One region of the Cupriavidus sp. PB-02 genome, then DNA from elsewhere that is predicted to be linked to it. Evidence: predicted binding sites of a transcription regulator. Region 1 holds the regulator's gene; each other region holds the start of a gene.

What was found. Region 1 encodes sigma-54, which starts transcription at its own class of promoters, with help from an activator protein. Its sites were predicted from a motif close to TGGCANGNAANCTGCTTT; they were not measured.
Region 2: AC10V3_RS02675 (pilin) is a predicted target of sigma-54. The motif match lies at 697-714, and genes of this name have one in related genera.
Region 3: AC10V3_RS29770 (GTP cyclohydrolase II) is a predicted target of sigma-54. The motif match lies at 1,094-1,111, and genes of this name have one in related genera.

What each region holds. Positions count from the first base shown of each region.
Region 1 covers NZ_CM177694.1:354,586-357,995, reverse strand. The annotation lists gene AC10V3_RS01780 (RNA polymerase factor sigma-54) at 39-1,517, shown strand; gene hpf (ribosome hibernation-promoting factor, HPF/YfiA family) at 1,566-1,916, shown strand; gene ptsN (PTS IIA-like nitrogen regulatory protein PtsN) at 2,344-2,799, shown strand; gene hprK (HPr(Ser) kinase/phosphatase) at 2,880-3,410, shown strand, end outside.
Region 2 covers NZ_CM177694.1:545,658-549,067, forward strand. The annotation lists gene AC10V3_RS02670 (TerC family protein) at 1-464, shown strand, start outside; gene AC10V3_RS02675 (pilin) at 782-1,291, shown strand; gene AC10V3_RS02680 (Wzy polymerase domain-containing protein) at 1,387-3,198, shown strand; gene AC10V3_RS02685 (glycine zipper family protein) at 3,195-3,410, opposite strand, start outside.
Region 3 covers NZ_CM177695.1:1,967,334-1,970,743, reverse strand. The annotation lists gene AC10V3_RS29775 (acyltransferase family protein) at 1-862, shown strand, start outside; gene AC10V3_RS29770 (GTP cyclohydrolase II) at 1,169-2,407, shown strand; gene AC10V3_RS29765 (URC4/urg3 family protein) at 2,404-3,410, shown strand, end outside.

The DNA of each region.
Region 1 (3,410 bases):
CGTTCCAACAACGGAAAGATGCGCATAAAATAGGTCGCATGAAACCGTCGCTACAGCTCCGCCTCTCCCAGCACCTGGCACTCACCCCGCAACTGCAGCAGTCGATCCGGCTGCTGCAGCTTTCAACGCTGGAACTGCAGCAGGAAGTCGAACAGGCGCTGACGGAAAACCCCCTGCTCGAGCGTGAGAACGACTGGATCGAAAGCCCGCTGCGCGTGGCCGCCGACGGCTCGGTCAACCTGCAGAGCGCGCCCGCACCCGCGCCGGCCGAGCCGCAAGGAAACGGTGACGCGCGCACCGACGCCGCGGGCGACAATGACAGCTACGGCGACAGCAGCAGCGGCGACGACTATGGCAGCGACTGGAGCCTTGACGACTTCGCCCGCCGGCCGCAAGGCGACGATGACGAAAAGACGCCGATGCAGCTGCGCGACGCCGAGCCGACGCTGCGCGAATACCTGATGGAGCAGCTCGCGCCGCTGAAGATCTCGACGCGCGACAAGGGCCTGGCGATCTTCCTGATCGAATCGCTGGACGACGACGGCTACCTGAGCGCGTCGCTCGAGGAAATCTGCACCGAGCTGCCGGAAGAACTCGAATTCGAGATCGAGGAAGTCCACGCGATCCTGACGCTGCTGCAGAGCTTCGATCCGCCCGGCGTGGGCGCGCGCAATGCCGCCGAGTGCCTCGCGCTGCAATTGCGGCGCCTGAAGCACCCGCAGCGCGACCTGGCGCTGGTCATCGTCACCAACCACCTGGAACTGCTGGCAGTGCGCGACTACACGCGGCTGAAGAAGGCGCTGCAGGTGGACGAAGCGGCGCTGAAGGCGGCGCATGAACTGATCCGCTCGCTCGCGCCCTATCCCGGCCATGCCTACAGCCGCCCGGAAGCCGATTTCGTGGTGCCCGATGTATTCGTGCGCAAGAGCGGCGGCGGCTGGACCGCGCAACTCAACCCGGATGTGATGCCGCGGCTGCGCATCAACGATATGTACGCGCAGATCCTGCGCGGCGCCAAGGGCGAGTCGGGCACGGCCGGCCTGCAGCAGAAGCTGCAGGAAGCGCGGTGGCTGATCAAGAACATCCAGCAACGGTTCGACACCATCCTGCGTGTCTCACAGGCCATTGTCGAGCGTCAAAAGAACTTTTTCACCCACGGCGAAATCGCCATGCGCCCCTTGGTTTTGAGGGAGATTGCCGATACACTGGGTTTACACGAGTCAACCATCTCCCGGGTGACGACCAATAAATACATGGCAACGCCGATGGGTACTTTCGAACTGAAGTACTTCTTCGGCAGCCACGTGTCCACCGAAACCGGTGGCGCGGCTTCATCAACGGCCATCCGCGCCTTGATCAAGCAACTGATAGGAGCCGAAGACCCGAGGAATCCCCTTTCCGACAGTCGCATTGCCGAACTGCTGGGCGAACAAGGCTTCGTTGTCGCACGCCGCACCGTTGCCAAGTATCGCGAAGCCCTGAAAATCCCCGCAGTCAATCTCCGCAAGTCTTTGTAGCCGAGCCCACCGCCTGCCTGGTGAGGCTCTTTCAGAAGGAGAAGCGCTATGAACTTCAAGATCAGTGGACACCACCTTGACATCACGCCGGCATTGCGTGAGTACGTGGAAACGAAGCTGGAGCGAATCGTCAGGCATTTCGATCAAGTCATTGGCGTTAGCGTGCTGCTCTCTGTCGATAATCACAAAGAAAAGGACCGGCGCCAGTACGCGGAAATCAATCTACATCTCAGGGGCAAGGACATCTTTGTTGAAGCGCATCACGAAGACCTGTATGCGGCAATCGACGCGCTCGTCGACAAGCTCGACCGTCAGGTGATCCGCTACAAGGACCGCGTGCAAAGCCACGACCGCGAGGCGGTCAAATATCAGATGGCCGCAGCGCAAATGCAGCAATGACCGTGCCCGGCGGCTCCCAGCGAGCCGTCGAATCCGAGACTAGACAGGCAAGCCGCGCTCAAACGCGGCTTTTTTGCGCCCTGGCGCCAGAAAATGAGCATAAAGCGCCCTGGCTGTGGCGGCGGTGCAAACTAGTACCACCCGATTGGGCGAGGGTGTTCGCAACGACGGCGGCAAGGTGTATGCTGCGCCATACATGGCAGGCGGGCATTTTTTGCATCCAACCCGGTGCGTGACCTTGTGTCGTTTTGCACCCGAATCCGGCGCTGCGCTGCACAATGGGGAGGAAGCCGCTGCTCTATAATGGCCGGACGCCCGCGGGCGGCTGACGGCCCGGCGTCGAGTGACTTTGCAGCCGCCCGCAGCAGCCCACTGCCCGGCCGGAACGGCTGATCCGCCCCGCTAACTGAAATCCTGCGCATCGCCCATGAATCGTTTGGCCAAATTGCTGCCACCCGGCAACATCAACCTCGATGTAAGCGTCACCAGCAAGAAGCGTGTGTTCGAGCAGGCCGGGCTCCTCTTCGAGAACAACCATGGCGTGGCGCGCGCTACTGTGACGGACAACCTGTTCGCGCGCGAATCGCTGGGCTCCACCGGCCTGGGCGCCGGCGTGGCGATCCCGCATGGCCGCATCAAGGGCCTGAAGCAGCCGCTGGCCGCCTTCATGCGGCTGGCCGAGCCGATCCCGTTCGAGTCGCCGGACGGCAAGCCGGTGTCGCTGCTGATCTTCCTGCTGGTGCCCGAGCAGGCCACGCAGCAGCACCTGGAAATCCTTTCTGAAATCGCGCAACTGCTGTCGGACCGGGACATGCGCGAAGGGCTGGCAACCCTGCCCACGCCCGATGCCGTGCACCAGTTGCTGATTGCATGGCACCCCTGATCCACTGATCCCCAGAGCGGGCCGGCACCAGACCGGGCAGGCGCAAGACGCTTCGCACACCGCCTCACCAGTCATACCGCATGGAACTCACCGGCGTCACCTCCCAGTCGATCTTCGACGACAACGCAGCCGACCTCAAACTCTCGTGGGTGGCCGGCCTGGAAGGGGCGGATCGCGCCTTCGACGTGGAATTCGCCCGCGAGGCCACCTCCGCCGCGGACCTGGTGGGCCACCTGAACCTGATCCACCCCAACCGCATCCAGGTGCTCGGCAAGCCCGAGATCACCTACTACCAGCGCCTGGACGACGAGACCCGCAAGCGCCAGATGGGCGAGCTGATCCTGCTCGAGCCGCCCTTCCTGGTGATCGCCGACGGCATGGAGCCGCCGCCCGACCTGGAACTGCGCTGCACGCGCTCGTCCACGCCGCTGTTCACCACGCCGGTGTCGTCGGCCGCGGTGATCGACCACCTGCGCCTGTACCTGTCGCGCATTTCCGCGCCGCGCGTGACCATGCACGGGGTGTTCCTCGACATCCTCGGCATGGGCGTGCTGATCATGGGTGAATCGGGCCTGGGCAAGAGCGAGCTCGGGCTGGAACTGATCTCGCGC
Region 2 (3,410 bases), 190 kb from region 1:
GCGCAGTGCTGCTGGTCTACATCGGCGTGCAACTGCTGACCGGCGATGACGACGAGGAAGGCCACGACGGCAAGGACGATATCTGGGCCGCCATCCGCACCATCCTGATCGCCGACCTGGTGATGTCGCTGGACAACGTGGTCGCCGTGGCCGCCGCCGCGCAGAAGGGCCCCGAGGGCAGCCAGCTGATGCTGCTGATCATCGGCCTGGGCCTGTCGATTCCGCTGATCGTGTTCGGCAGCACGCTGCTGCTGAAGGTGATGGAACGTTTTCCGGTCATCATCGTGCTGGGCGCCGCGCTCCTGGGCTACCTGGCGGGTGAGATGCTGGTCAGCGATCCGGTTGACGCGGCCTGGTTCGAGGTCCACGTGCCGCATGCCCACCTGGTATTTGGCGCTGCGGGCGCGATTCTGGTGGTGATCATGGGCAAGCTGCTGAGCCGCCGGTCGGCACAGGCGGCCTGACGAGCTCCTCACCGAGGCGAGAAGGGCGGCCTGCTGGCCGCCCTTTTTGTTTGCGGTTGGCGAGGCCCCTGTCGGTGGGGTGGACAACTAACTCATGTGAGTGATCGCACATTTTGTCGCTTTGCCGGGTGCTAAGCGGTGCTGGTGACAAATTTTGGCGCTTGCGGCTGGCAACCCCCTGTTAGGTGACGAATTTTGTCTCTTTTTACGTCTTACGGACGGGGGATGCGGCTGGCACACTTACTGCTCAATGGTTCCCGCGTCACGCAACCGAAGACGTGCAACGCTTAACCAAAATCTCTTCGAGGGGTCAAATCATGCAACGGGTACAACAACTGAAGAAGCTGGGCCGTCGAGTCCAGAAGGGCTTTACGCTGATCGAACTGATGATCGTGGTGGCGATCATTGGTATTTTGGCGGCGATCGCGATTCCTGCCTATCAGGACTACGTGATTCGTGCTCGCGTCACAGAAGGTTTGTCGCTAGCCGATGCGGCGAAAACGTCCGTCACCGAAAACGCAGCCAACGGCGTTGCACTTGCCAATGGCTGGGTCGCCCCTAGCCCAACCCAGAACGTTACCGGTATTGCAGTGGCTGCGAATGGTCAGATCACTATCACTTACGCTGCTCGTGCAGGCGGTGGCACCCTCGTTCTTGTACCGTCCTCTGGCGCCGCAGCATTGGTTGCTGGTACTCCGCCGGCTGGTGGTTCGGTGGATTGGGAGTGCTTCTCGGCAGCCAAGGCAGCTTCAACTCTGCCGACTCCGGGCCCGGCTGGCGTCGCAACCCTCCCGGGCAACGTAGCCCCGGTAAGCTGCCGCACCTAATCGTCCTTAGATCAAGAGAAAAAGCGCCTGCGGGCGCTTTTTCTTTACCTCTACCCCAAGCTATCATGCGCCTTTTCCCCTAAACAGGCGCATCAATGCAGCCGTCCAGGACCCGCCTCCCGTCGGCCGCCCTCATTGCAGCAATCCTTGTCCCGCTGCTGGTTTCACGGCACACACTGCCGCTCGCAACGTTCTATGGTGAATGGGCTGCCGCGCTGTGTGCCATCGCCGCCGTCGCCGTTCAAGCGCTCCGCAGGCCCGCCGCATCGACTTCGGAGCCTTCCGCGTCCCTACCGTGGGTCTCGCTGCTATTCCTCTGGCTGGTCATCGTCAGCCAGATACTCAGCGCCCTCGGCCACGCTGACATCACCGGCAGTCGCACGATCACGATCCTCACGCTGATCCTCGGGGCCGCAGTGACATGCGCCGCATGGTGGTACCGCCGCACGCCGGCAGGCAGCACACAGGACGTTGGCGACGCGTTCGCCATTGCCTTCCTCATTGCCGGCCTGCTTGGCACCATCACCCAATGGGTGCAGCTCTTCCACCTGGAGCCGCGGGCATTCGGCCTCGTCTCCACCTACTTCTACGACGACAACCGCCGCCTGTGGGGCAACCTTAACCAGCCCAACCACCAGGCAACGGTGCACGGGCTCGCGCTGGCCGCCTCGGTATGGCTGGCCTCGCGCGGAAAGCTGCGCTTTCCGATGTGGTTGGCCGCGGTAGCGTTGCTGGAGAGCGGCATCGTGCTGTCGGGCTCGCGCACCGGCGTGCTGCACGTCGGCCTTGCAGCGGGCTACGCGCTGGTCGCTGCCCGGCTGGCACGCGGCACGCCGCGCGAGGCCGATCCGATGCGGCGGACTTCGGGATTGGTGGTGGCCGCGATCGGAATGGTGGCGATGCTGCTGATCCTGCAGCCTGCAATTCGCATAGCGGGGCAGGCTTTCGACTGGCGCCTGTTCGACACCATCGCGCAGCTCGAAGCCCAGGACCAGATGTCCGCACGCAGCGCGTTGTGGGCGCATGCCGTAGCCATGTTCCGCGCACACCCATGGTTCGGCGTCGGCTGGGGCGAGTTCGGCTGGTCACAGTTCCAGCAGCTGCCGCAGGTTGGTGTAAAGGTCGAGATGTCCCTGCATGCCCACAACGCCGTGCTCGACCTGCTGGCCAAGACCGGCATTGCCGGTACGGTCGGCGTCGCGGTCATTCTTGGCGCGTGGCTGTGGCGCGTGGTGCGGGGGGGGCTCTCGAAAGCGGATGCCGATGATCGCCGCCAGATCGTGCTGATGCTCGCCTGGCTGGCGATGCTGTGCGCGCATTCGATGCTCGAATACCCGCTGCATTACCTGTATTTCTTCCTGCCGTTCTGCTTCCTGCTCGGCTGGCTCGAGCCGGCGGGCTTCGGTCACTGGCGCATGCCGGCCTCAGTGGCGAAAGGCCTGGCCATCGCGCTCGCCGTGGTTTCCGTAGCGGTGCTGGCGACGATGTGGCAGGACTATCGCCGTGCCGAGGCGCGCGAATACGCCACCGCCCAGAGCCGCAACGCATTGCCGATGCCGCGCTTCTGGTTCCGCCAGCATGCGCAGGCCGATGCCGCGGGGCTGGCAGTGATCACGCCGGACAATGCCGCAGAGCTGCTGCCCGCGCATATCGCCGCAGTGCACCTACTGCCAACACCGACCATGATCGCGCGCACCGCATGGCTGCTGGCCCTAACCGGCGATCCCGCGCAGGGCCGCCTGTGGATGGAGCGGCTGCGCTGGTACTACCTCGGCGATGAAGTGGCGCAGTACGCGGCGATCGCGCAGGCGTGCCGCGAAGTGAAGCCGGAGCAGCGCCCGCAGGCGTTCTGCGCGTGGGTCAGCGACCGCTCGCGCCGGCTGTCGGAATGGAGCCGCCGGGACTAGTAGTACGGGGCGTAGTAGGCCGGCGGCGGGGGCGCGTAGTAGTAACGCGGCGCCGGAGCCGGCGCCGCGGCCACCCGCCCGCCTACCGGCACGCGGTTGCCGCTGGCATACATGCACTGCACGTAGGCGGCATCGTATTGCCGTTGCGTGCCGTAGCCTGCGTACTGCGCATTGCCGGCCCCGAACGCGGCGCCGGTCAGCAGGCCCAGGCC
Region 3 (3,410 bases), on a different replicon from region 1:
GCTGCGCCAGCATCCGCTGCTGGCGTTGTGGCAGCGCTACCAGAAGCTGGTGGTGCCCTACGCCGCGGCAATCCTGCTCAGCATTGCCGGCGCCGCCCTGGCGCGGCAGTGGATGGTGCACGCGTCGATCCCCGCACCGCCGCACCTGATGCAGTTCCTCGCGCACCTGGCGCTGCTGCACAACGTGCTCGACGTTGATGCCCTCTCGGCCGGGGTCTGGTACGTGGCCATCGACCTGCAACTGTTTGCGCTGCTGCTGGCGGCACTGTGGGCGGCGCGCGCCATGTCGCGCGGGCGGGCGGCTGCCGGCGCGGGCGTCGGCATCGTGTCCGTGCTCGCGGTGGCCTCGCTGTTCTGGTTCAACCGCGATGCCGCGTGGGATATCTGGGCGGTGTACTTCTTTGGCGCCTACGCCATGGGCACGCTCGCCTGGTGGGCGTCGAACCCGGGCCGCTCGGCGATGGCGCTGCTGGTGCTCGGCGCCGTGGTGCTGGCGGCGCTGATCGTCGACTTCCGCCTGCGCATCGCCGTGGCGCTGGCGACGGCGCTGCTGCTGGCGATCTCACGCCGCGGCGGCTGGATGGAACGCTGGCCGCGCGCGCACGTGGTCGGTTTCTTCGGGCGGATCTCCTATTCGCTGTTCCTGGTCCATTTCCCGGTGTGCCTGCTGGTCAATGCCACGGTGTCGAACCTCGCGCCGGGGCAGCCGGTGCTGAATGCGCTCGGCATGGCAGCTGCGTGGATACTCAGCAACGTGGCGGGAGCGCTGTTCCATCGCTACGTGGAAAGTGCCAGCCCGCTGGCGGCGCTGCGCGCGCTGCTGGCCGACAACCGCGGCTCGGCCAGCCGTCCCACCGTGTAACGCTTGCAAGTGCTGCGCATCACTCCTCGTGCGCAGCTTGCAGCGACAGACTGTGCCCCACTGTGCCCGCGATGTGGCGCCGCGCCTGCAGGCCGTGCGCCGCTTCTTGCTGGTGCGTGCGCACCGCGGATGTCATGCGCCAGGCACGTGGCGTGTGCATGCCGCTGCCCCGGACTTGCGTACGCCGTCATACACATGGCGGCAAAACTCGCGTAAACGGGCATTGGGCGATGGCATGAAGGTTGCCTAGTATGGAATCGTAAACCTGACCATTTGGTCAGGATTCCATCGGGAACCGAGGGAGCCATGTCCGACCATATCGTCCTCACCTCGCACGCGCGCCGCGACAAGCCGGCCGAGCCGATCCACTGGGGCGCCCCGACTGCGGCCGAGCGCGGACCGGTGATCGCCAGCCTGGCGAACCCCGCGCAGCGCAATGTGATCGGCACCCATGCCGGCGCCTATGCCATCTATCGGGCGCTGGCGGTGGCCGCGGGCTCGCTGCAGCGCGACCACCGTACCGACCTGACCGATACCGCGCCGGCCGAGGCCATCGGGCCGCACCCGCAATGGGGCGATCCGGGCAAGATTGTCTCGCTCGACCCGTGGGGGCATCTGGTGTCCACCGTGTTTGCCGACCGCATCGCCGCCGGCGTCGATATCCGCCCGACCATCGCCGTCACGCGCGCGCATATCAATATGCCGGAGCTGGGCGCTGCCATCGCCGCGGGCAGGCTCACGCCTGATGGCAACATCCTCTACGCCAACGGCGACGTGCGCGTGACCAAGGCGGCGGTCGACCCGGTGTGGTACCTGCCCGGACTCGCGGCCCGCTTCGGCATCAAGGAGAGCGTGCTGCGGCGCAGCCTGTTCGAGCAGACCGGCGGCATGTTCCCGGAACTGGTGACCCGTCCCGACCTGAAAGTGTTCCTGCCGCCCATCGGCGGCATGACGCTGTACTTTTTCGGTGACGTCAGCCAGCTCGGCAAGCCCGAGACCCGGGTGGCGTGCCGCGTGCACGATGAATGCAACGGATCCGATGTGTTCGGGTCAGACATTTGTACCTGCAGGCCGTATCTGGCGCATGGCATCGAGGTGTGCATCGAGATGGCGCAGCAGGGCGGCGTCGGGCTGGTGGTCTACAACCGCAAGGAGGGCCGCGCGCTGGGCGAGGTGACCAAGTTCCTGGTCTACAACGCCCGCAAGCGGCAGGCGGGCGGTGACCGCGCCGAGACTTACTTTGCCCGCACCGAATGCGTGGCAGGCGTGCAGGACATGCGTTTCCAGGAACTGATGCCGGATGTGTTCCATTGGCTGGGCATCCGCCGCATCGACCGCTGGGCGTCGATGAGTAACATGAAGCACGGCGCGCTGGTGGCGCAGGGCATCGAGGTAGTCGAGCAGGTGGCGATCCCCGAAGCCCTGATCCCCGCCGACGCGCGCGTGGAGATCGATGCCAAGGTGGCCGCCGGCTACTTTACGCGCTACACGCCGCCGGATGCCGACGAACTGGCCCTGGCAAAGGGCAGGGGGTTGAACGAATGACAATGTATCCCGAAGAGGATCGTGGCGGCATGGACCGTCGGGGAGCAGGCGAGGAAATGCGGCCGGGCGCCGGCTGGCTGAGCCCGGTGCCGGAAGGGCATCCCGCCTCGGCGCTGCTGTGCGCCGAGGCGGTGCGCACGCATTGCGCGGCAGTCACGGAGCACGTGGCCAGCGGCGCGTCGGCGTTGTTTACCTGGCATCCCGACCGCGTGCATGCGATTGCCGATTACGTCGCCAGCACCATCCGGCAGCGCTACCCGGACCTGCAGGTGCCTTATCACAGCCGCTGGCGCCACTTTGAAAGCGGTGGCATCGAGCAGCGCGCGGACCGCTGGCAGGTGCTGTGCGAGCGCGCCGGCCTGAGCGGGCCGGATCATCGCGAAGAGCGCGCCCGCATCGGCATCGACCTGGTGATTCCGAGCGTACTGCTGGATGCCGGTGCCGGCCCTGACTGGCGCTATCGCGACCCGTCGAGCGACCTGGTGCTGACCCGCTCCGAAGGCCTCGGCGTGGCCAGCTTCGTGCTGTTCGCGCGCGGCGGCTTCTCGGCCGCGCCCGGCGACCCGCTGCGCGCGGATGCCGAACGGCTGCAGCGCATCGACGCCGACAGCATCGCGCACGCCTTCCAGGTCGCGCAGCACAACCCGCTGGTGGGGCTGGAAGGGCGCGCCGGGCTGCTGCGCCAGCTGGGCGAGGTGATGGAGGCGACGCCGGCGCTGTTCGGCCGGCCGGCGCGACTGGGTAACCTGTTCGACTACCTGAAGGCGCACGCGGTCAACGAGCGGCTCGACGCCAGCTTCCTGCTGCGCACGCTGCTGGTGGGCCTGGGGCCGGTGTGGCCGGGCCGCATTTGCATCGAAGGCGTGTCGCTGGGCGACTGCTGGCGCCATCCGGCCGCGCCGGGCGGGCTGGTGCCGTTCCACAAGCTGACGCAGTGGCTGACCTACTCGCTGCTGGAGCCGCTGGAAGACGCGGGCCTGACCGTGACCGGGCTGGACGCACT